One region of the Leclercia sp. AS011 genome, then DNA from elsewhere that is predicted to be linked to it. Evidence: predicted binding sites of a transcription regulator. Region 1 holds the regulator's gene; each other region holds the start of a gene.

Region 1 (5,027 bases):
CCCGAAACGCTGGATAATCTGATTGAAAGCTTTGTGTTACGCGAAGGCACCGATTATGGTGAACAGGAGCTTTCGCTTGAGCAGAAGGTCGCCGACGTCAGGCGCCAGCTGCAAAGCGGTGAGGTGCTGGTCGTATGGTCCGAGCTGCACGAAACCGTCAACATCATGCCTCGCAATCAATTTCGCGGTTAACCGCGACCTCTTTCCACTCAGGGAGTTGCTATGTCCGCCAGACATCCGGTTATTGCCGTTACAGGGTCGAGTGGTGCAGGTACCACCACCACCAGCCTCGCTTTTCGTAAGATCTTCTCCCAGCTGCATCTGCGCGCCGCGGAAGTGGAAGGCGACAGCTTTCACCGCTACACCCGTCCTGAGATGGACATGGCTATCCGCAAAGCCCGGGATATGGGCAAACACATCAGCTACTTTGGCCCGGATGCCAACGACTTTGGCCTGCTGGAGCAAACCTTCGCCGAATACGGGCGAAGCGGCACCGGCCAGGCGCGCAAATACCTGCATACCTATGACGAAGCGGTCCCCTGGAACCAGGTGCCGGGCACCTTCACCCCCTGGCAGCCCCTGCCGGAACCCACCGACGTGCTGTTTTATGAAGGCCTGCATGGCGGGGTGGTGACGCCACAGCACGACGTGGCGCGCCATGTCGATCTGCTGGTAGGTGTAGTCCCTATTGTGAACCTGGAGTGGATCCAGAAGCTGACGCGGGATACCAGCGAACGCGGCCACTCCCGCGAGGCGGTGATGGACTCCGTGGTGCGCTCGATGGAGGATTACATCAACTTCCTGACGCCGCAGTTTTCCCGCACCCACATTAACTTCCAGCGCGTCCCGACCGTGGATACCTCTAACCCCTTTGCTGCCAAAGGCATCCCGTCGCTGGACGAGAGCTTCGTGGTGATCCATTTCCGCAATCTGGACAATATCGATTACCCCTGGCTGCTGGCGATGCTGCAGGGTTCGTTTATTTCGCACATCAATACGCTGGTGGTCCCGGGCGGGAAGATGGGGCTGGCGATGGAGTTAATCATGACGCCGCTGGTGCAGCGGTTGATGGAAGGCAAGAAGATCGATTGAGGATTTTTGCCCGGTGGCGCTACGCCTACCGGGCAATGGGATTACGCCCCGATCACTTCATACGAGTGGGTAATCTTGACCGCTTTCTCCAGCATCAGCGCCACGGAGCAGTACTTCTCGGCTGAGAGATCCACCGCACGGGATACCGCCGCGTCTTTCAGCTCTTTACCGGTCACCACGAAGTGAAGATTGATATGGGTGAACAGGCGCGGTGCCTCTTCACGACGCTCTGAGGTCAGTTTTACTTCGCAGTCAGTCACATCATGACGCCCTTTTTGCAGGATCGACACCACGTCGATCGCGCTGCATCCGCCTGCCGCCATCAGGACCACTTCCATCGGACTTGGCGCTTTGTCACCGGAGTTGCCATCCATCAAAATCTGGTGCCCGGAAGCCGACTCACCGAGGAACGTTAACCCTTCAACCCATTTCACACGTGCTTGCATTTGTATTAACTCCAGGAGTGCATTTTTCCTGACAGATTACGCGTCAGTAACAATTCTGACAACGGAAGTCGACCTGCATCAAGCTGAAGCGAGACACCAGGAGACAGGCGGCAAAAGCTATGCTAAAACAGTCGAGATGCTACAGTAATACATTGACGTTGCACATGTATGCAGAGGACATCACACATTACAGGCTGCTAATTATTGTGACAGCCAGTCCCCAGGCAGGGGAAAGAATTCGATTGTAACCCCAGAGTACAGGTACAGAGCCAGACTCTGGAGACAGCTTATAACAGAGGATAACAGCGCATGGTGCTTGGCAAACCGCAAACAGACCCGACTCTCGAATGGTTCTTGTCTCATTGCCATATTCATAAGTACCCATCGAAGAGCACGCTGATTCACCAGGGTGAAAAAGCGGAAACGTTGTATTACATCGTCAAAGGCTCAGTGGCAGTGCTGATCAAAGATGAAGAAGGTAAAGAGATGATCCTCTCTTACCTGAATCAGGGAGATTTCATCGGCGAACTGGGCCTGTTTGAAGAAGGTCAGGAGCGTAGCGCCTGGGTTCGTGCTAAAACTGCCTGTGAAGTGGCTGAGATCTCTTATAAGAAATTCCGCCAGCTGATCCAGGTCAACCCGGACATCCTGATGCGCCTCTCTTCGCAGATGGCTCGCCGTCTGCAGGTCACGTCCGAGAAAGTGGGTAACCTCGCCTTCCTCGACGTAACGGGCCGCATCGCTCAGACCCTGCTGAACCTGGCGAAACAGCCAGACGCCATGACCCACCCGGACGGTATGCAAATTAAAATTACCCGTCAGGAAATTGGTCAGATCGTCGGATGTTCTCGTGAGACAGTGGGTCGTATCCTGAAAATGCTGGAAGATCAAAACCTGATTTCTGCCCACGGTAAAACCATCGTGGTTTACGGAACACGTTAATTCCGCTAAAACGGCGTGGCATCGCAGGATGACACGCCGTTTTTGTCTCTATCCCCATGTGGCGCAGGCTCATTTATCACCCGGAAGTTAACTACGCACTGCGGCAAACCCTGGTGTTGTGTCTCCCCGTGGCTGTGGGTTTGATCTTCGGTCATCTGCAACAAGGTCTGCTCTTTTCTCTCGTTCCTGCCTGCTGCAACATTGCCGGTCTGGACACCCCGCATAAACGCTTTTTTAAACGCCTGACCATTGGCGGCTGCCTGTTCGCCGGCTGTAGCCTGGCCGTGCAGCTGTTGCTGGCCCGGGATATTCCGCTGCCCCTCATTCTGACCGTGCTGGCGATGACGCTGGGGGTCACGGCTGAGATCAGCGCCCTGCATGCCCGGCTGCTGCCCGCCTCGCTGATTGCGGCTATCTTTACCCTGAGTCTGGCGGGGAACATGCCGGTCTGGGAGCCGCTACTCCTCTATACGCTGGGCACCCTCTGGTACGGGCTGTTTAACTGGTTCTGGTTCTGGATGTGGCGCGAACAGCCGTTGCGAGAGTCGCTGAGCGTGCTCTATCAACAGCTGGCAGAGTATTGCGAAGCCAAATACACCCTGCTGACGCAGCACACCGATCCTGAAAAATCGTTGCCGCCGCTGCTGGCCCGCCAGCAGAAGGTGGTGGACCTGATCAGCCTCTGCTATCAGCAGCTGCATATGCTGGCGGCCAACAGAAATCATGAATACAAACGCCTGCTGCGCACCTTCCAGGTGGGGCTGGATCTGCAGGAGCACATCTCCGTCAGCCTGCATCACCCGAAGGAGGTGCAAAAGCTGGTGGAGCGCAGCCACGCCGAAGCGGTGATCCGCTGGAACGCGCAGACCGTTGCGGCCCGTCTGCGGGTGCTGGCCGACGACATTCTCTATCATCGCTACCCCACCCGTTTCTCTATGGACAAGCAGCTTGGCGCGCTGGAGAAAATCGCCCGTCAGCACCCTGATAACCCGGTGGGGCAGTTTTGCGCCTGGCACTTCAGCCGGATTGCCCGCGTGCTGCGCACGCAGCGTCCGCTCTATCCGCGCGACCTGATGGCTGACAAACAGAAACGGCTGCCGCTGCTCCCCGCCCTGAGAAGCTACCTGTCGCTAAAATCTGCCGCCCTGCGTAACGCGGCGCGCATCAGCGTGATGCTGAGTATCGCCAGCCTGATGGGCGTGGCGCTGCACCTGCCAAAACCCTACTGGATCTTAATGACCGTGCTGCTGGTGACGCAAAACGGCTACAGCGCGACGCGGGTGCGAATTCTCCACCGGGCGGCCGGGACCCTGGCGGGACTGATTATCGCCGGTGTCACTCTGCACTTCCACGTCCCGGAGGGGTACACCCTTGCCGGCATGCTGATGGTAACCCTGGTGAGCTACCTGATCATTCGCAAGAGCTACGGCTGGGCGACGGTGGGCTTTACGGTTACGGCGGTGTATACCCTGCAGCTGCTGACCCTGAACGGCGAGCAGTTTATTATCGCCCGGCTGGCCGATACCCTGATTGGCTGCCTGATTGCCTTCGGCGGGATGGTCTGGCTGTGGCCGCAGTGGCAGAGCGGGCTGCTGCGCCAGAACGCTCACGACGCGCTGGAGGCCGATCAGGAGGCTATCCGCCTGATCCTCAGCGACGATCCGCAGCCGACACCCCTGGCCTGGCAGCGCATGAAGGTCAACCAGGCGCACAACGCCCTGTTCAACTCCCTCAACCAGGCGATGCAGGAGCCGGGCTTCAATTCGGCGTATCTGGCGGATATGAAGCTGTGGGTAACGCACAGCCAGTTTATCGTCGAGCATATCAACGCCATGACGACGCTGGCGCGGGAGCATACGATGCTGACGCCAGATCTGGCGCAGCGTTATCTGCAGTCGTGTGAAATTGCGCTTCAGCGCTGTCAGCAGCGTCTGGAGTATGACGCGCCGGGTGAGAGTGGGGACAGCAATATTCTGGAAGCGCCAGAGACCCTGACGCAAGGCCCCATGAGCACGCTGGAGCAACACCTTCAGCGCGTACTGGGGCATCTGAACACCATGCACACTATTTCGTCAGTGGCATGGCGTCAGCGTCCGCATCATGGGATCTGGTTGATCCGGCGTTTGAAGCGCACGCCGTATTAACGTTTGTGCCCGGCGGCGCTACGCTTGCACGGGCCTACGCCTGAACCACGCGCTTCACCGCCTGCGCAAAGCGGCTCATCCCTTCGTCGATATCCTCGCTCTCCACCAGCAGCGACGGCGCAAAGCGCATCACGTCCGGCCCGGCGTTGAGGACCATCGCCCCTTCACTGGCGGCGGCATAGAGAAAATCGCGCGCCCGGCCTTTGTATTGCGGTTTCAGCTCAGCGCCAATCAACAGGCCCATGCCGCGGATATCGCTGAAAACATCATATTGGGCATCGATCTGCTGGAGGTGCTTCACAAACTGCTCGCGTTTCGTCTTAACGCCGCTCAGCACCGCCGGGGTATTGATGATATCGAAGGCCGCGCCTGCCACCGCGCACGCCAGGGGATTTCCGCCGTA
Region 2 (5,027 bases), on a different contig from region 1:
CGCTCACCGTTGCGAGGTGGCGTATATTACGCTTTCCTCTTTCAGAGTCAAGCGATTATTTCACGCTTTTCCCTGCTGACCCGGCGGCTTGTTTGCCGTTGTTCCGTGTCGATGGAGGCGCATTATAGGGAGTTCTCCGGAGCCCGCAACCCTTAAATGACAGAAAAATGACTGACTGCTGCATTCCCCAGCAAAACCCCTTCTTATACGCATTTGCCCACAGAGTTATCCACAATCGTGCTGATATTCCCTGCTACGCCACTTATTAGACGGGGTCAAAATCACTCTGCGGCCTGCTCTTTCTTCACCAGAATGGTGGTCAGCGTAAAGGAGAGCACCAGAGATATCGCCACGCCCGCCAGAGCAAAGACAAAGTACGGACCTATATAAGCAGGCAGACTGAAGATGCTCGACAGAATGTAGCCATAAAGACGCACGCCGAAGAAGGCAATAAAGGCTGACGCCAGCGAGCTGGCCACCGTGGCGGCGATAAACGCTTTCTTGTAGCGCGTCAGAACACCAAAGAGAGCCGGTTCGGTGATCCCCAGCAGTGCAGAGATGGCCGCCGACAGCGTAACGGTCTTCTCCTGACGGTCCCGGCTCAGACGCCAGATAGCAAATGTCGCCCCCGCAATCGCCATATTGGCCATAAACATCATCGGCATCAGCATGTCGTAGCCACGGTCGCTGAAGTTCTGCAGCGCAATCGGCGTCATCGCGTGATGCATACCGGTCAGGATCGCCACCGGACGGATCGCCCCGACGATAAGCCCGGCGAAGCTGGCCGACACGCCAAACAGTCCCTCTATAAAGAAGGCGAGTCCTTTACCCAGCCAGATGCCAATCGGGCCGATCACCACCAGCGCCGCCAGGGCACCTATAAAGAGGGTGAGCGTCGGCGTAAATACGGTTTTCAGGACATCCGGCATGATGCTGTCTACCCAGCGATGGATATAGCTCAATGCCAGCACCGAGAAGATCACCGGAATCACGCTCGAGGCATAGTTAAAGACGGAGACCGGGATCGCATTCATTAACCAGAGCGCACTGACCGCCCCTTCCTGATGTGTCGCCAGCGCTTTCGCGGCTTCTATTAAGGAGGGATACATCAGGCAGGCGGCAACCGCCGCGGCGAGATACTCATTAGTTTTGAAGATCTTCGCCGCCGACACGGCGAGGAAGAACGGCAGGAAATAGAAGACGCCGCTGGCAATCAGGTCGATCACCATGACGGTATCGCTTTTCGCCGACACCACCTTCAGCGCGATCAGCCCGGCGAGCAAGCCTTTTATCATCCCGGCACCGGCAATGGCCGGAACGATCGGACCAAAGACCCCTGAGACGGTATCCATAAAGAGGGAGACCAGGCTTTTACGTCCTTTTGTTACCGTCGGCGCGTTATCCGTCCCCTGACCGAGCACATTAAGCATTTGCTCATACCAGCTGTTCACCTTCGGCCCGATGATCACCTGAAACTGATCGCTTTGCAGCTGTGCGCCCAGCACGCCCGGCAGATTTTTAATCGCGGTCTGATCGACTTTATTATCGTCGATTAAATCAAACCGTAGCCGCGTCATACAGTGCCAGACTTTATTAATATTCCCCTGGCCGCCGACCAGACGAATAATATTATTGATGGCTTCTTGCGTCCCCATAAAGACTCCTGCCGGTATGGTTGTTGTTTTATTGATGCCACGAGAATAGATAAACCCACCTTACAAAACAAACCAATAAAATTTGATATCGCTCACACTTAGCCATCTAAAGAGCCATAAAACCGTCATCAATCCATAATTGGTATGGTTTTTAATTAAAATAGAATCAAATAACTGACCAAAATAAATAATAAAAAAACGGTTTACCGGCAAACATTTTTAGGGCGATGATATTCGTATTCCGTATTTCCACAGAGCCGCAAAGGAGTTTCTCGTGACGCCTGTGATTATCACTAATATCGAGTGTTTTATTACCCGCCCGGACCGTCATAACCTGGTGACCGTTCGCGTTACCACCGGACAAGGGCTCGTCGGACACGGTTGTGCCACTTTCCAGCAGCGCCCACTGGCGGTAAAAACCCTGGTGGATGAGTATCTCAAACCGCTGCTGATCGGCCGGGATGCCAATAACATCGAAGATCTGTGGCAAATGATGAACGTTAACGCCTACTGGCGTAACGGTCCGGCGATGAATAATGCGATTTCCGGTGTAGATATGGCCCTGTGGGATATAAAAGGGCAGCTGGCCGGAATGCCGCTGTACCAGCTGCTGGGCGGAAAATCCCGCGATGCGATCCCGGCTTACAGCCACGCCAGCGGCGAGACGCTGGAGGAACTCTTTGCCTCCGTCGATAAACTGGTGGCGCAAGGTTATCGTCATATCCGCTGTCAGCTGGGTTTTTACGGCGGCACACCCTCGGCGCTGCATTCCCCGGAGAACCCTACTCCGGGAGCCTGGTTCGATCAGCATGAATACATGGCCAATACCGTGGAGATGTTCCGCGCCCTGCGCGAAAAATATGGCTGGACGCTCCATTTCTTACACGATGTCCACGAGCGTCTGTTCCCGCAGCAGGCGGTGCAGCTGGCAAAACAGCTTGAGCCGTATCAGCCCTACTTTATTGAGGATATCCTGCCGCCACAGCAGAGCGCCTGGCTGGAGCAGGTTCGCCAGCAGAGCTGCGTGCCGCTGGCGATGGGTGAGCTCTTCAATAACCCGGCTGAATGGCACGACCTGATTGTGAATCGCCGCATCGACTTTATTCGCTGCCACATCTCGCAGATTGGCGGCATCACACCGGCGCTGAAGCTGGCGCATCTGTGTCAGGCCTTTGGGGTGCGCCTCGCCTGGCATGGCCCCGGTGATATGACCCCTATCGGCGTGGCGGTGAATACGCATCTGAACATTCACCTGCATAATGCGGCTATTCAGGAATTTATTCCGCGCTCGAGTGCCACCGACAGCGTGTTCCCCGGCGCGCCTGAGGCGAAGGACGGATTTGTCTATCCGCCGACGGCCCCTGGTATTGGCACCGGCTTTAATGAAGAGCTTGCCCTGGCGTATCCGTTGGTCTATCGCCCGCACGAGTGGACGCAAAGCCGCCTGCCGGACGGCACCCTTCATACGCCCTGATTTTGTCGCCAGGCTAAATTATCGCGGTTATAGGGGCTGACCCAGGTGCAGGTATAGTTGATATCAATAATATCGCTCACCTCGAATACCCGGCCCCCCTCCAGTATTCCACGATTATTAATATGCATTGCCGGGCTGCCTTTTTTGCAGCCCAGTATTACCGCCTGTTCGCGGCTGACGCTGACCGCCCGGTAGGTGGTCAGCATATGGGAAATATTCATCCCCTTACTTAATACATACTGCTGAATGGAACGCTCAATCGCCTGCTGATTAAGATCGGGGAAATCGGCGGCGGGCATGCTGGATACTTCCAGCTGTACGGGCTGGTCATCGACGTAGCGCAGACGGCAAAAGTGCCAGATAAAACTCTCTTCATCGATGCCGAAGATCTGCTGAGCCGCGCGATCGGGCCTCCTTTTATGCAGGCTGATCATCCGATAGCGCATCTGATCGAATCGCTTTTCCGTGATCGAGTTGTAGATCAGCGGATTATTACGCGCGTGCTCGTTAATCCAGATCCCCGACCCCTGCACGATCCGCACCACGCCAATACTGACCAGCTTTTCCAGCGCCTGGCGGATAGTAAAACGCGAGACGCCATACTCTTCGGCCAGCTGCCTTTCAGGAGGGAGTTTGCGTGGCCCCGCCGTGGTGTCCTGATAGATTTTGCTCAGCAGATCCTGGGTCACAAACTCTTTCTTTTTCATTGTTCGGTCCTGAAGTTACTCAACCATCGCTGCGTAATATAAGACTATCATTTTGCAAGAATTACCGGTCATCCATTCAAAAAAAGTCTGCTACGTTCTTAGGCGCAGAATTAGCATCAATCATCTTTCAAATCAGCGCATTAACTGCGTTGCGGTGGGCGTATAGTTGACGGCTATCAATAATAAAAGTGGAGAACAAATATGGCCGCCGTAGCTATGGATGTCATCAGTGGTGCCATTATTTCTGGCATCGAAAAGGCGCATGAAGATTATCAACGCATGTCTGGCGGGCTGTGGGTATGGACAGCCGCTGAGTATGTACTGACCACGTATATCGCAAAAGAACTTAGCGATATGCAGGGAGCAAAGTTTGTCACCGTTGAGAGTAACGGTCAAAGCTCGATGGATTACGCCGGGGCCATTGCTCCTGGACCAAAACCCAGCAAAGCCCGTTTAAGCGGACGTTTTGATATTTTACTGTGGTGGGGCAAAGCCCAGCCGCGTGCTGTGATAGAAGTGAAAAACCAGCCTGGTGGCCCGTCAGGCTGGTTCCATGATATCGAGCGAATTACCTCAGTACTCAGAATTGGACGTGAAAAGTCGTCGATTAAATTTGGGGCGTTTGCCTACTACTACTCTGCCGCTGACGGTGAATTGCTCAGTGCACCGCAAAAGGTGTTGAATAAATTTGAGCGAGTCAAAGCCTACGTCAGAGAAAACATTCCTGATAGCTACGTAGTCGAACAGGTTATTTCAGACATTCATGATGAAGGCCCTGAAGGTGCATGGGGCGCAGCGTGCTTAATCATCAAACATGTCTGACTAACTCATGAATGGCGAAAATCTTTAAAAGGCAGCATCTGCTGCCTTTTCGCTTGTTCCACATATTTTGCCCTCACTTTGTTCACCCCTCAGCAGGCAGGCAACCCCTGTGCCAGCAGTCGCGGCCAGACTGCCGCCCAGTCCGATCCATGCCCCATCCCGCTGACCACCTCCGTTTGCACACACCTTCCTCCCACCGCCTGTTGAAAACGGCGGGCGACCGCGGACGGCACGGTGGTGTCGGCTTCGCCGCTGTAGTGGATCTGCGGCAGGGCGCGCAGCGCGGAAGCACGATCGATGGCGCTCTCAGCGGCAGGCATCGGGGTGACCTGATGCAGGGCATTGACATACGCCACGTCGAGATTGCCG
Region 3 (5,027 bases), on a different contig from region 1:
TTTAGGACCAACCTGGATTTTCAGTTTTTCATCAACGCCGCCGTTGATTGCATACAGCATGGTTTTCGCGAGGTTAGCGCGAGCACCGAAGAACTGCATCTGCTTACCAACAACCATTGGGCTTACGCAGCAAGCGATCGCGTAGTCGTCGTTGTTGAAGTCAGGACGCATCAGGTCATCGTTCTCGTACTGCAGAGAAGAGGTGTCGATGGAGACTTTAGCAGCGAATTTCTTGAAGTTCAGTGGCAGTTTTTCAGACCACAGAATGGTGATGTTCGGCTCCGGAGACGGCCCCATAGTGTACAGGGTGTTCAGGAAGCGGAAGCTGCTTTTGGTTACCAGAGTACGGCCATCTACGCCCATACCGGCGATAGATTCAGTTGCCCAGATTGGGTCACCGGAGAACAGTTCATCATACTCAGGGGTACGCAGGAAGCGAACCATACGCAGTTTCATGACCAGGTGGTCAATCATTTCCTGTGCGTCGAGCTCGGTGATTTTGCCCGCTTTCAGGTCACGTTCGATGTAAGCATCCAGGAAGGTGGATACACGACCGAAGGACATTGCTGCGCCGTTCTGAGATTTAACCGCCGCCAGGTAACCGAAGTAGGTCCACTGGATAGCTTCCTGAGCGTTGGTTGCAGGACCGGAGATGTCGTAGCCGTATTTGGCAGCCATCTCTTTGATCTGACCCAGCGCACGGTGCTGCTCGGAGATCTCTTCACGCAGACGGATAGTGGCTTCCAGGTTTACGCCATTTTCCATGTCAGACTGCAGGGAAAGGAACTGGGCGTATTTGTCTTTCATCAGGAAGTCGATACCGTACAGCGCAACGCGACGGTAGTCACCGATGATACGGCCACGGCCATACGCATCTGGCAGACCGGTCAGGACGCCTGATTTACGGCAGTTCAGGATGTCTTTGGTGTAAACGTCAAACACGCCCTGGTTGTGAGTTTTGCGGTATTCGGTGAAGATTTTCTTCAGCATTGGGTCCAGCTCGCGGTTATACGCTTTGCAGGAACCTTCAACCATTTTGATACCACCGAACGGGATAATCGCACGTTTCAGTGGCGCTTCAGTCTGCAGACCAACGATCTTCTCGAGGGATTTGTTGATATAACCCGCGTCGTGAGAAGTAATGGTGGACGCGATGGAGGTGTCGAAATCAACAGGCGCGTGAGTGCGGTTTTCCTGCTTAACGCCTTCCATAACGCTGTCCCACAGGGCAGTGGTCGCGTCGGTAGCACCGGCCAGGAAGGATTCGTCACCTTCATATGGGGTGTAGTTTTTCTGGATGAAATCACGAACGTTGACTTCATTCTGCCAATCACCTTTGGCAAAACCTTCCCATGCTGTGGCTAACTTTTCATTAAGTTCGGACATGTAACACCTACCTTCTTAAGTGGATTTTTTATTTACTGCCTGAGAAAACCATTAATGATGGTTATCGCCACGCAGGTAAATGACCCAGTATGTCAACCCAACCAGCAGACCACCGCCAATAATGTTCCCGATTGTGACTGGGATCAGGTTATCAGTAATGAAGTTCATAACGGTCAGGTGAGAGAAACTCTCCGGACTGGAACCTACTGCGGTCCAGAATTCCGGGCTGGCAAAGTCACGGATTACGATACCGAAAGGAATCATAAACATGTTTGCAATACTGTGTTCAAAGCCGCTGGCAACGAACATGGCGACAGGCAGAACCATAATCATGGCCTTGTCCATCAGGCTGCGTCCGGAGTAGCTCATCCAGACGGCCAGGCAGACCATCAGGTTGGCAAGAATGCCCAGCGCAACGGCTTCAATAAATGTGTGGTGTACTTTGTGGTCGGCGGTTTGCAGGACGTTTAGCCCCCACGCGCCGTTGGCGGTCATATATTCACCCGACAACCACATCAACAGGACAAACAGCAGGCAGCCAATCAGGTTTCCAACGTAAACGTTGAGCCAGTTTTTTGCCAGTTGGCCCCAGGTGATCTTACCGCTGGCTTTCGCAACGACGATGAGCACCGTCGAGGTAAAGAGGTCAGCGCCGCAGATAACGCAGAGGATCAAACCCAGTGAGAAACAGATGCCGCCAATCAGCTTCGCGATACCGAAAGGCATCCCGGCAGTACCCGTGGTGGCGGTGATATAGAAAACAAAGGCGATGGAGATGAATACCCCGGCAGTGATGGCCAGGAAGAACGTCGTCATCGGCTGTTTCGTTGCTTTATAGACACCCGCTTCTTCGGCAACTTTTGCCATGGCAGCTGGGAGTAAAAGATCAAAAGGGTTGTCAGCTTTCACACTAACTCTCTCTTTATTAAGTCGGCGACGAGATACTAACAAAGCATTATAGAAGAGAAATTGATGTAGATCATATCTCGCCTGGCTTATAGGCCCGCAAAGTGCGTGGTTTTTCAGCAAATGCGGAATAAGTGTTTGATTATCCGTATAAAAATAAATTTTAAAAGTTACAAAATGATTTGATTTTTTTCTCTGACGGCTCCCTGAGACAGTTAATTATAATGGAGTATTTCATATAAAAAGTAACAATAACCGACAGGACGCCTTTATTATAGCTACCAATATTTAACTTAATTATTACAATTAAATTTATTGCCGCAGGAATAAAAAAAACGGGGCAATAAAATTGCCCCGTAATATAACGTAGGTGATTGTATACGCCTACTGTTTGTCATGTTATGTGACGTTATTTTGCCCAGTAACTGCTTTTGGCCTTCTGCAGCTTCTCATAGGCCTTCAGTAACGACTGGTGAGCAGGGAAGGCTTTCAGATCGCTATCCACCGCCTGCAGGCCGTGGAATGGCGCTTCGCCGCTCAGGGCTGCGCTGGCGTTCTCTACCGCTTCGGCACCGTACATACGGGTAAAGGCGTTAAGATACTGCAGCGGCTCACGATCCTCTTCCTGGGACAGCAACAGCAGCGTCTGCAGGCAGCGGTAGTAGTTCGCGCGCTCAGCGCTGAACACCGAGGCGTTGAATTCGATGGTCCACTCGGTCCAGATAAGCGCCTGCTCCAGGTCGCCGCCCGCCAGTGCCAGCATCGCCTTCAGCTCACCGATACGCAGGGTGTACCAGCCGTTATCTTTGCCTGTCGCCAGGCCCAGCAGCTCGCGTACACGGGTAAAGTCGTCGTGGCCTTCGTCGTCCAGTTGGGTGATGAGGTTCAGATAGTCCTCTTTCTCCCACGCACTCTCCGGCAGGGCCAGCAAAGTTTCGCGCAGGTGCGCACCCATGCTGTTGTTCGCCAGCCACAGATCTTCCACCGGATAAATATCGGACATGCCCGGAACCAGAATTCGGCACGCATAGACGCCCAGGTGCTCGTAATCCGCGATATACACTTCCTGGTCTTCAGCCGTGAAGATTGCCATCAGCGTGGCGAACTCTTCTTCGGTGGTACCCGCGAAGCTCCAGTCAACAAACGGATAATCTGCGTCCTGCTTGAACATATCCCAGGAGATAGAGCCGCTGGAGTCGATGAAGTGCGTCTCCAGGTTGGCGTGTTCAGCCACTTCTTCATCGTCGAAGGTCGGCGGGGTAAACACGTCGAGATCTTTCAGGCTGCGGCCCTGCAGCAGTTCGGTAACGGTACGCTCCAGCGCCACGCCGAAGTCCGGGTGTGCGCCGAAGGAGGCGAAGCAGGTGCCGTTCGCCGGGTTGAACAGCACTACGCAGATCACCGGGTACTTACCGCCCAGCGAGCCATCATAGGCAAAGATTGGGAAACCTTCCGCTTCCAGTTTGGCAATCGACTCCACCACGCCCGGGTAGCGGGCCAGCACGTCAGCCGGGATCTCCGGCAGGCTGATGGATTCCGCGATAATGCGGTTTTTGATATGACGCTCAAACACCTCGGACAGGCCCTGAACCCGCGCTTCGTTGCGGGTGTTACCGGCGGACATGCCGTTGGAGACATACAGGTTGCCGATAATGTTCATCGGAATATAGACGGTTTGCTTGTCAGACTGACGGGTAAACGGCAAGGCGCAGATACCGCGATCTTCGTTACCGGACTGGAGATCGATCAGCATGCTGGCGGTCAGCTGGTTGTCCAGATCGTAGAACGCGCGCAGGCGATCGTCGAGGATCCCTTCCGGCAGCTCGTCGTCTTCGGTCAGCGGGAACCATTTTTCATTGGGGTAATGAACGAATGGACCATTCGCCACGGTGTCGCCCAGCCAGAAATCGGCAAAGAAGTAGTTGGTGGACAGACGCTCAAAATATTCACCCAGCGCAGAGGCCAGCGCCGCTTTTTTGGTTGCGCCTTTACCATTGGTAAAGCACAGCGCGCACTCTTTATCGCGAATATGCACGGACCAGACGTGGGGAACCGGGTTGAGCCAGGAGGCCTCTTCGATGTTAAAGCCCAGGTCGGTCAGTTTTTGCTGGAAGCGAGAGATGGAATCTTCCAGGGCGGCGTCTTTGCCGGGGATAAACGTTTGAGTCATGGCGATCACTTATATCGTACGGAAAGCGCGCAATGATACGGGTTTTGCAGGGCAGGCGCTATCTCCCCGGCGGTTTCGGCGAAAATAAAAGGCTGGGCTATGCTTATATTCAGTAACCTACTGTAAAGGAATATAAAAAATGAAAGCATTCGATCTTCAACGAATGGCCTTTGATAAAGTACCCGTTGAGTTTTTAGGCGAGGTCGCGCTGCGAAGTCTTTATACCTTTGTACTGGTTTTCCTGTTCCTCAAACTTACCGGGCGTCGTGGCGTGCGTCAGATGTCGCTCTTTGAAGTATTAATCATTCTGACGCTGGGGTCGGCGGCGGGTGACGTGGCGTTTTATGACGATGTACCGATGATTCCCGTCTTTATCGTTTTTGTCACCCTGGCATTGCTTTACCGGCTGGTAATGTGGCTGATGTCAAAAAGTGAAAAACTGGAAGATCTGCTTGAGGGAAAACCGGTAGCCATTATTGAAGAGGGCAAACTGGCCTGGGAAAAAGTACAGCGTGCCAACATGACCGAGTTTGAATTTTTTATGGAACTGCGGGTGAGCAGCGTC
Region 4 (5,027 bases), on a different contig from region 1:
AGGGCAATACCCTTAGCCTGGCGGGTGGGCTGATTGACACCGGCTTTGGCCGCCTGACCGCCAACGGCGAGTGGGTGAACGGCACCGAGCAGCGCACCTCGCTGAAAGGGCAAATCAAAGGCAACAAGCTGGATGCGGCCTCGAACTATTTTGGGATCACCACCCCGATTCGCGGGTCGTCGTTTGACCTCGACTACGATCTGCACTGGCGCGCTCAGCCGTGGAAGCCTGATGAAGCCTCGCTGAACGGCATCCTCAAAACCCGGCTGGGCAAGGGCGAAATTGCCGATCTGAGCACCGGTCATGCGGGACAGCTGCTGCGTCTGCTCAGCTTCGATGCCCTGCTGCGTAAGCTGCGGTTTGACTTCAGCGATACCTTTAACGAAGGGTTCTACTTCGACTCGATCCGCAGCACAGCGTGGATCAAAGAGGGTGTCCTGCATACCGATGACACCCTGGTCGACGGGCTGGAGGCGGATATCGCCATGAAAGGCTCCGTCAATCTGGTGCGTCGTGAACTGGATCTGGAAGCGGTGGTCGCCCCGGAAATATCCGCCACCGTCGGCGTGGCCGCGGCCTTTGCCGTTAACCCGATTGTAGGCGCGGCGGTGTTTGCCGCCAGTAAAGTGCTGGGGCCGCTGTGGAGCAAAGTCTCGATTCTGCGCTATCACATCACCGGCCCGGTCGATAAACCGCAGATTAACGAAGTGCTGCGCCAGCCGCGCAAAGATGCACAGCAATGATTTGACGCGGGCAATTAATTGCCTCACTCTCAATAGATAAGATCTTAGATACGTCCTGTGGACGGCAACGAACGAGTAGCAAAACGATGAGTCTGAACCTGGTAAGTGAACATCTGCTGGCAGCGAACGGCCTGAGCCATCAGGACCTGTTTTCCATTCTTGGTCAACTGACCGAACGCCGTCTCGACTACGGCGATCTCTACTTTCAGTCGAGCTATCACGAATCCTGGGTTTTAGAAGACAGCATCATCAAAGATGGTTCTTATAACATCGACCAGGGCGTGGGTGTCCGTGCCGTCAGCGGTGAGAAAACCGGTTTTGCCTATGCAGACCAGATCAGCCTCAACGCCCTGCAGCAGAGCGCGCAGGCGGCACGCACCATCGTGCGCGACAGCGGTGACGGTCGGGTGAAGACCCTGGGCGAAGTGCAGCACTCTGCGCTCTATACCAGCGTCGATCCGCTGCAAAGTATGAGTCGGGAAGAGAAGCTGGATATTCTGCGCCGGGTGGACAACGTTGCCCGTGCGGAAGACAAGCGCGTGCAGGAAGTGTCGGCCAGCCTGAGCGGCGTGTATGAGCTGATTCTGGTGGCGGCGACCGATGGCACCCTGGCCGCCGACGTGCGTCCGCTGGTCCGTCTCTCCGTCAGCGTGCTGGTGGAAGAGGACGGCAAACGCGAGCGCGGCTCCAGCGGCGGCGGCGGTCGTTTTGGTTACGAATGGTTCCTGAACCCGGTCGATGGCGAAGTGCGTGCTGACGCGTGGGCAAAAGAGGCGGTGCGAATGGCGCTGGTCAATCTCTCTGCGGTGGCGGCCCCTGCGGGCACCCTGCCGGTGGTCCTGGGCGCGGGCTGGCCTGGCGTGCTGCTGCATGAAGCGGTGGGCCACGGTCTGGAAGGCGACTTTAACCGTCGCGGCACCTCGGTCTTCAGCGGCCACATGGGCGAGCTGGTGGCCTCTGAGCTCTGCACCGTGGTGGATGACGGCACCATGACCGATCGTCGTGGTTCGGTCTCTATCGACGACGAAGGGACCCCGGGTCAGTACAACGTGCTGATCGAGAACGGGATCCTGAAAGGCTACATGCAGGACAAGCTGAATGCGCGCCTGATGGGTGTGGCCCCAACCGGTAACGGTCGTCGCGAATCCTATGCGCACCTGCCGATGCCGCGTATGACCAACACCTATATGCTGGCGGGTAAATCCACGCCGCAGGAGATCATCGAGTCGGTGGAGTATGGCATCTATGCGCCAAACTTCGGCGGCGGCCAGGTGGATATCACCTCCGGCAAATTTGTCTTCTCGACCTCAGAAGCCTATCTGATCGAGAAGGGCAAAGTGACCAAAGCGGTGAAAGGCGCGACCCTGATCGGTTCTGGTATCGAAGCGATGCAGCAGATCTCGATGGTCGGTAACGATCTGAAGCTGGATAACGGCGTCGGTGTCTGCGGCAAAGAGGGCCAGAGCCTGCCGGTGGGTGTCGGTCAGCCGACCCTGAAGGTGGATAACCTGACCGTCGGCGGTACCGCGTAATTTCCCTTCCTAAATACCCTCTCCCTCTGGGAGAGGGTTACTCCTTCCTTCCCCGCATCTCCTGAAACAGCGCCGCCACCTGCACAAAATAGTCCGTCAGATAGTTAATGCATACCTGCACCTTCAGCGGGAGTTTGTCCTTTTCGGTATAGACCGCATACACCGGGCGCGGATCCGACTGATAGCGCGGGAAGAGGATCTCCAGCTCGCCGCTGTTGATCTCGTTGATCACCCACATCAGCGGGACGTAGGCGATCCCGGCCCCGGCCACCAGCCAGCGGGAGATGGTCATCGGATCGTTGGTGACAAAGCGCCCCTGCGGCAGCAGTTTTGTTGACAGCCCTTCCGGCGCAACCAGCTCAAATTCATTATCCGGGCGCACGCTGTACTCGAGCCAGGCGTGATTACTGAGATCCGCCGGTTTCTCCGGGATCCCCGCTCGGGCGAGATACTTTTTCGCCGCGCAGACCACCATTGGCATACTGCCCAGACGGCGGGAGAAGAGGCTGGAGTCCTGCAATGCCCCGACGCGGATCACCACATCCAGCCCATCGGCAATCAGATCCGGGGCAGGAATGCCGGTGACCAGATTGACCGTCAGCCCCGGGTATTCCTGCAACATCTCGGCGGTCATTTCAGCCAGGACATTTTGTGCCATAGTTGAAGAGCAGCCGATGCGCAGAGTGCCGATGGGGGTGTTGTTAAAGGCGTAGAGTTGCTCATGCACCGCCTGGGCCTCATACAACATCCGCCGACAGCCCTGATAATAGATTTTGCCGGCTTCGGTCAGACCAAGGCTACGGGTGCTGCGGTTGAGGAGCTTCACCTGGAGGTCATCTTCCAGTTTGGCGACGGTCTGGCTGATTGACGAGACGCTCATCTGCAGTTGCCTGGCCGCGGCGGTAAAGGAGCCCAGCTCAACGACTTTGGCAAAAACTGACATCCGTTTTAGACGTTCCATTATTCACTCTGGCTTAAAAGTGATTTAGATCACATATGATAGATAACAGCATAACAGTTACGCTAATATATTATTAATACATTATAGCTACGCCACTCTCGCCCGGCTTTTCTTGCCACTTCTGCGGTGCCGTATGCTGAATAATTCTTTCGCCTGCTCGCTCTAATCAAGGTCAACATGAGTCTGTTTCCCGTTATCGTGGTGTTCGGATTGTCGTTCCCACCGATATTCTTCGAACTTCTTTTATCACTGGCGATTTTTTGGCTGGTGCGAAAGGTGCTGGCTCCGACCGGGATCTATGATTTCGTCTGGCACCCTGCATTGTTCAATTCCGCGCTGTATTGCTGCCTGTTCTATCTGGTATCGCGCCTGTTTGTTTGAGGTAGATGTGAAAACGCTAACAAGAAAAATCTCCCGTACCGCCATTACCCTGGCACTGGTTATCCTCGCGTTCATCGCTATATTTCGCGCGTGGGTTTACTACACCGAGTCGCCCTGGACGCGCGATGCGCGCTTCAGCGCCGACATCGTCGCCATTGCCCCGGACGTGGCGGGCCTGATCACGGCCGTGAATGTGCATGACAACCAGCTGGTGAAAAAGGATCAGGTGCTGTTCACCGTGGACCAGCCGCGCTATCAGAAAGCGTTGGAAGAAGCAGAAGCCGATGTCGCCTACTACCAGGCGCTGGCTGCGGAAAAACGCCGCGAGGCGGGACGTCGTAATAAGCTGGGGGTGCAGGCAATGTCGCGGGAGGAGATCGACCAGTCCAACAACCTGCTGCAAACCGTGCTGCATCAGCTGGCGAAAGCCGAGGCTACCCGCGATCTGGCGAAGCTCGATCTTGAGCGTACCGTGATCCGCGCCCCGTCCGACGGCTGGGTGACCAACCTTAACGTCTATACCGGCGAATTTATTACCCGCGGCTCCACCGCCGTGGCGCTGGTCAAACAGCACTCCTTCTACGTGCTGGCCTATATGGAAGAGACCAAGCTGGAGAACGTCCGTCCGGGCTACCGGGCTGAGATCACCCCGCTGGGCAGCAACCGGGTCATGAAAGGCACGGTCGACAGCGTGGCTGCAGGGGTGACTAACTCCAGCGCCACCCGCGACAGCAAAGGGATGGCGACCGTCGATTCCAACCTGGAGTGGGTCCGTCTGGCCCAGCGCGTGCCGGTGCGTATTCGTCTGGATGAACAGCAGGGCAACCTGTGGCCTGCGGGCACCACCGCCACCGTGGTGATCACCGGTGAGACAGATCGGGACGCCAGCCATGACTCGCTGTTCCGTAAAATTGCCCATCGCCTGCGCGAGTTTGGTTAATCGCCATGGGCATCTTCTCCATCGCCGACCAGCACCTGCGCTTTGCGATTAAGCTGGCCTTCGCCATCGTGCTGGCGCTGTTCGTCGGCTTTCACTTTCAGCTGGAAACCCCCCGCTGGGCGGTGCTGACGGCAGCGATTGTCGCCGCAGGTCCGGCGTTTGCGGCGGGTGGTGAACCTTATTCCGGGGCCATTCGCTATCGCGGGATGCTGCGTATTGTCGGCACCTTTATCGGCTGTATCGCCGCGCTGACCATCGTGATCCTGATGATCCGCACCCCGCTGCTGATGCTGATGGTGTGCTGTATCTGGGCCGGGTTCTGCACCTGGATCTCCTCTCTGGTGCGGGTGGAAAACTCCTACGCCTGGGGGCTTTCCGGCTATACCGCGCTGATCATTATCATCACCATTCAGACCAACCCCCTGCTGGCACCGCAGTTTGCCGTGGAGCGCTGCAGCGAGATCGTGATG

Evidence for each region. The regulator CRP, encoded in region 1, controls carbon source genes, mostly activating them, when cyclic AMP is high. The targets are predictions, from matches to a motif close to ATGTGANNNNNNTCACAT.
Region 2: a site for CRP is predicted at 1,736-1,753, ahead of WFO70_RS17500 (enolase C-terminal domain-like protein). Genes of this name have one in related genera too.
Region 3: a site for CRP is predicted at 2,354-2,371, ahead of focA (formate transporter FocA). Genes of this name have one in related genera too.
Region 4: a site for CRP is predicted at 3,254-3,271, ahead of aaeR (HTH-type transcriptional activator AaeR). Genes of this name have one in related genera too.

What each region holds. Positions count from the first base shown of each region.
Region 1 is NZ_JBBCMA010000007.1:180,743-185,769, reverse strand. It holds gene WFO70_RS20600 (YheU family protein) at 1-192, shown strand, start outside; gene WFO70_RS20595 (phosphoribulokinase) at 223-1,092, shown strand; gene WFO70_RS20590 (OsmC family protein) at 1,134-1,538, opposite strand; gene crp (cAMP-activated global transcriptional regulator CRP) at 1,848-2,480, shown strand; gene WFO70_RS20580 (YccS/YhfK family putative transporter) at 2,537-4,624, shown strand; gene argD (bifunctional acetylornithine/succinyldiaminopimelate transaminase) at 4,659-5,027, opposite strand, start outside.
Region 2 is NZ_JBBCMA010000004.1:291,128-296,154, reverse strand. It holds gene WFO70_RS17505 (PTS transporter subunit EIIC) at 282-1,655, opposite strand; gene WFO70_RS17500 (enolase C-terminal domain-like protein) at 1,930-3,129, shown strand; gene WFO70_RS17495 (GntR family transcriptional regulator) at 3,117-3,836, opposite strand; gene WFO70_RS17490 (hypothetical protein) at 4,038-4,658, shown strand; gene WFO70_RS17485 (alpha/beta hydrolase) at 4,748-5,027, opposite strand, start outside.
Region 3 is NZ_JBBCMA010000001.1:1,926,912-1,931,938, reverse strand. It holds gene pflB (formate C-acetyltransferase) at 1-1,386, opposite strand, end outside; gene focA (formate transporter FocA) at 1,438-2,295, opposite strand; gene ycaO (30S ribosomal protein S12 methylthiotransferase accessory factor YcaO) at 2,702-4,462, opposite strand; gene WFO70_RS09185 (DUF421 domain-containing protein) at 4,602-5,027, shown strand, end outside.
Region 4 is NZ_JBBCMA010000004.1:33,783-38,809, forward strand. It holds gene yhdP (AsmA2 domain-containing protein YhdP) at 1-743, shown strand, start outside; gene tldD (metalloprotease TldD) at 830-2,275, shown strand; gene aaeR (HTH-type transcriptional activator AaeR) at 2,313-3,236, opposite strand; gene aaeX (p-hydroxybenzoic acid efflux pump operon protein AaeX) at 3,414-3,617, shown strand; gene aaeA (p-hydroxybenzoic acid efflux pump subunit AaeA) at 3,625-4,557, shown strand; gene aaeB (p-hydroxybenzoic acid efflux pump subunit AaeB) at 4,563-5,027, shown strand, end outside.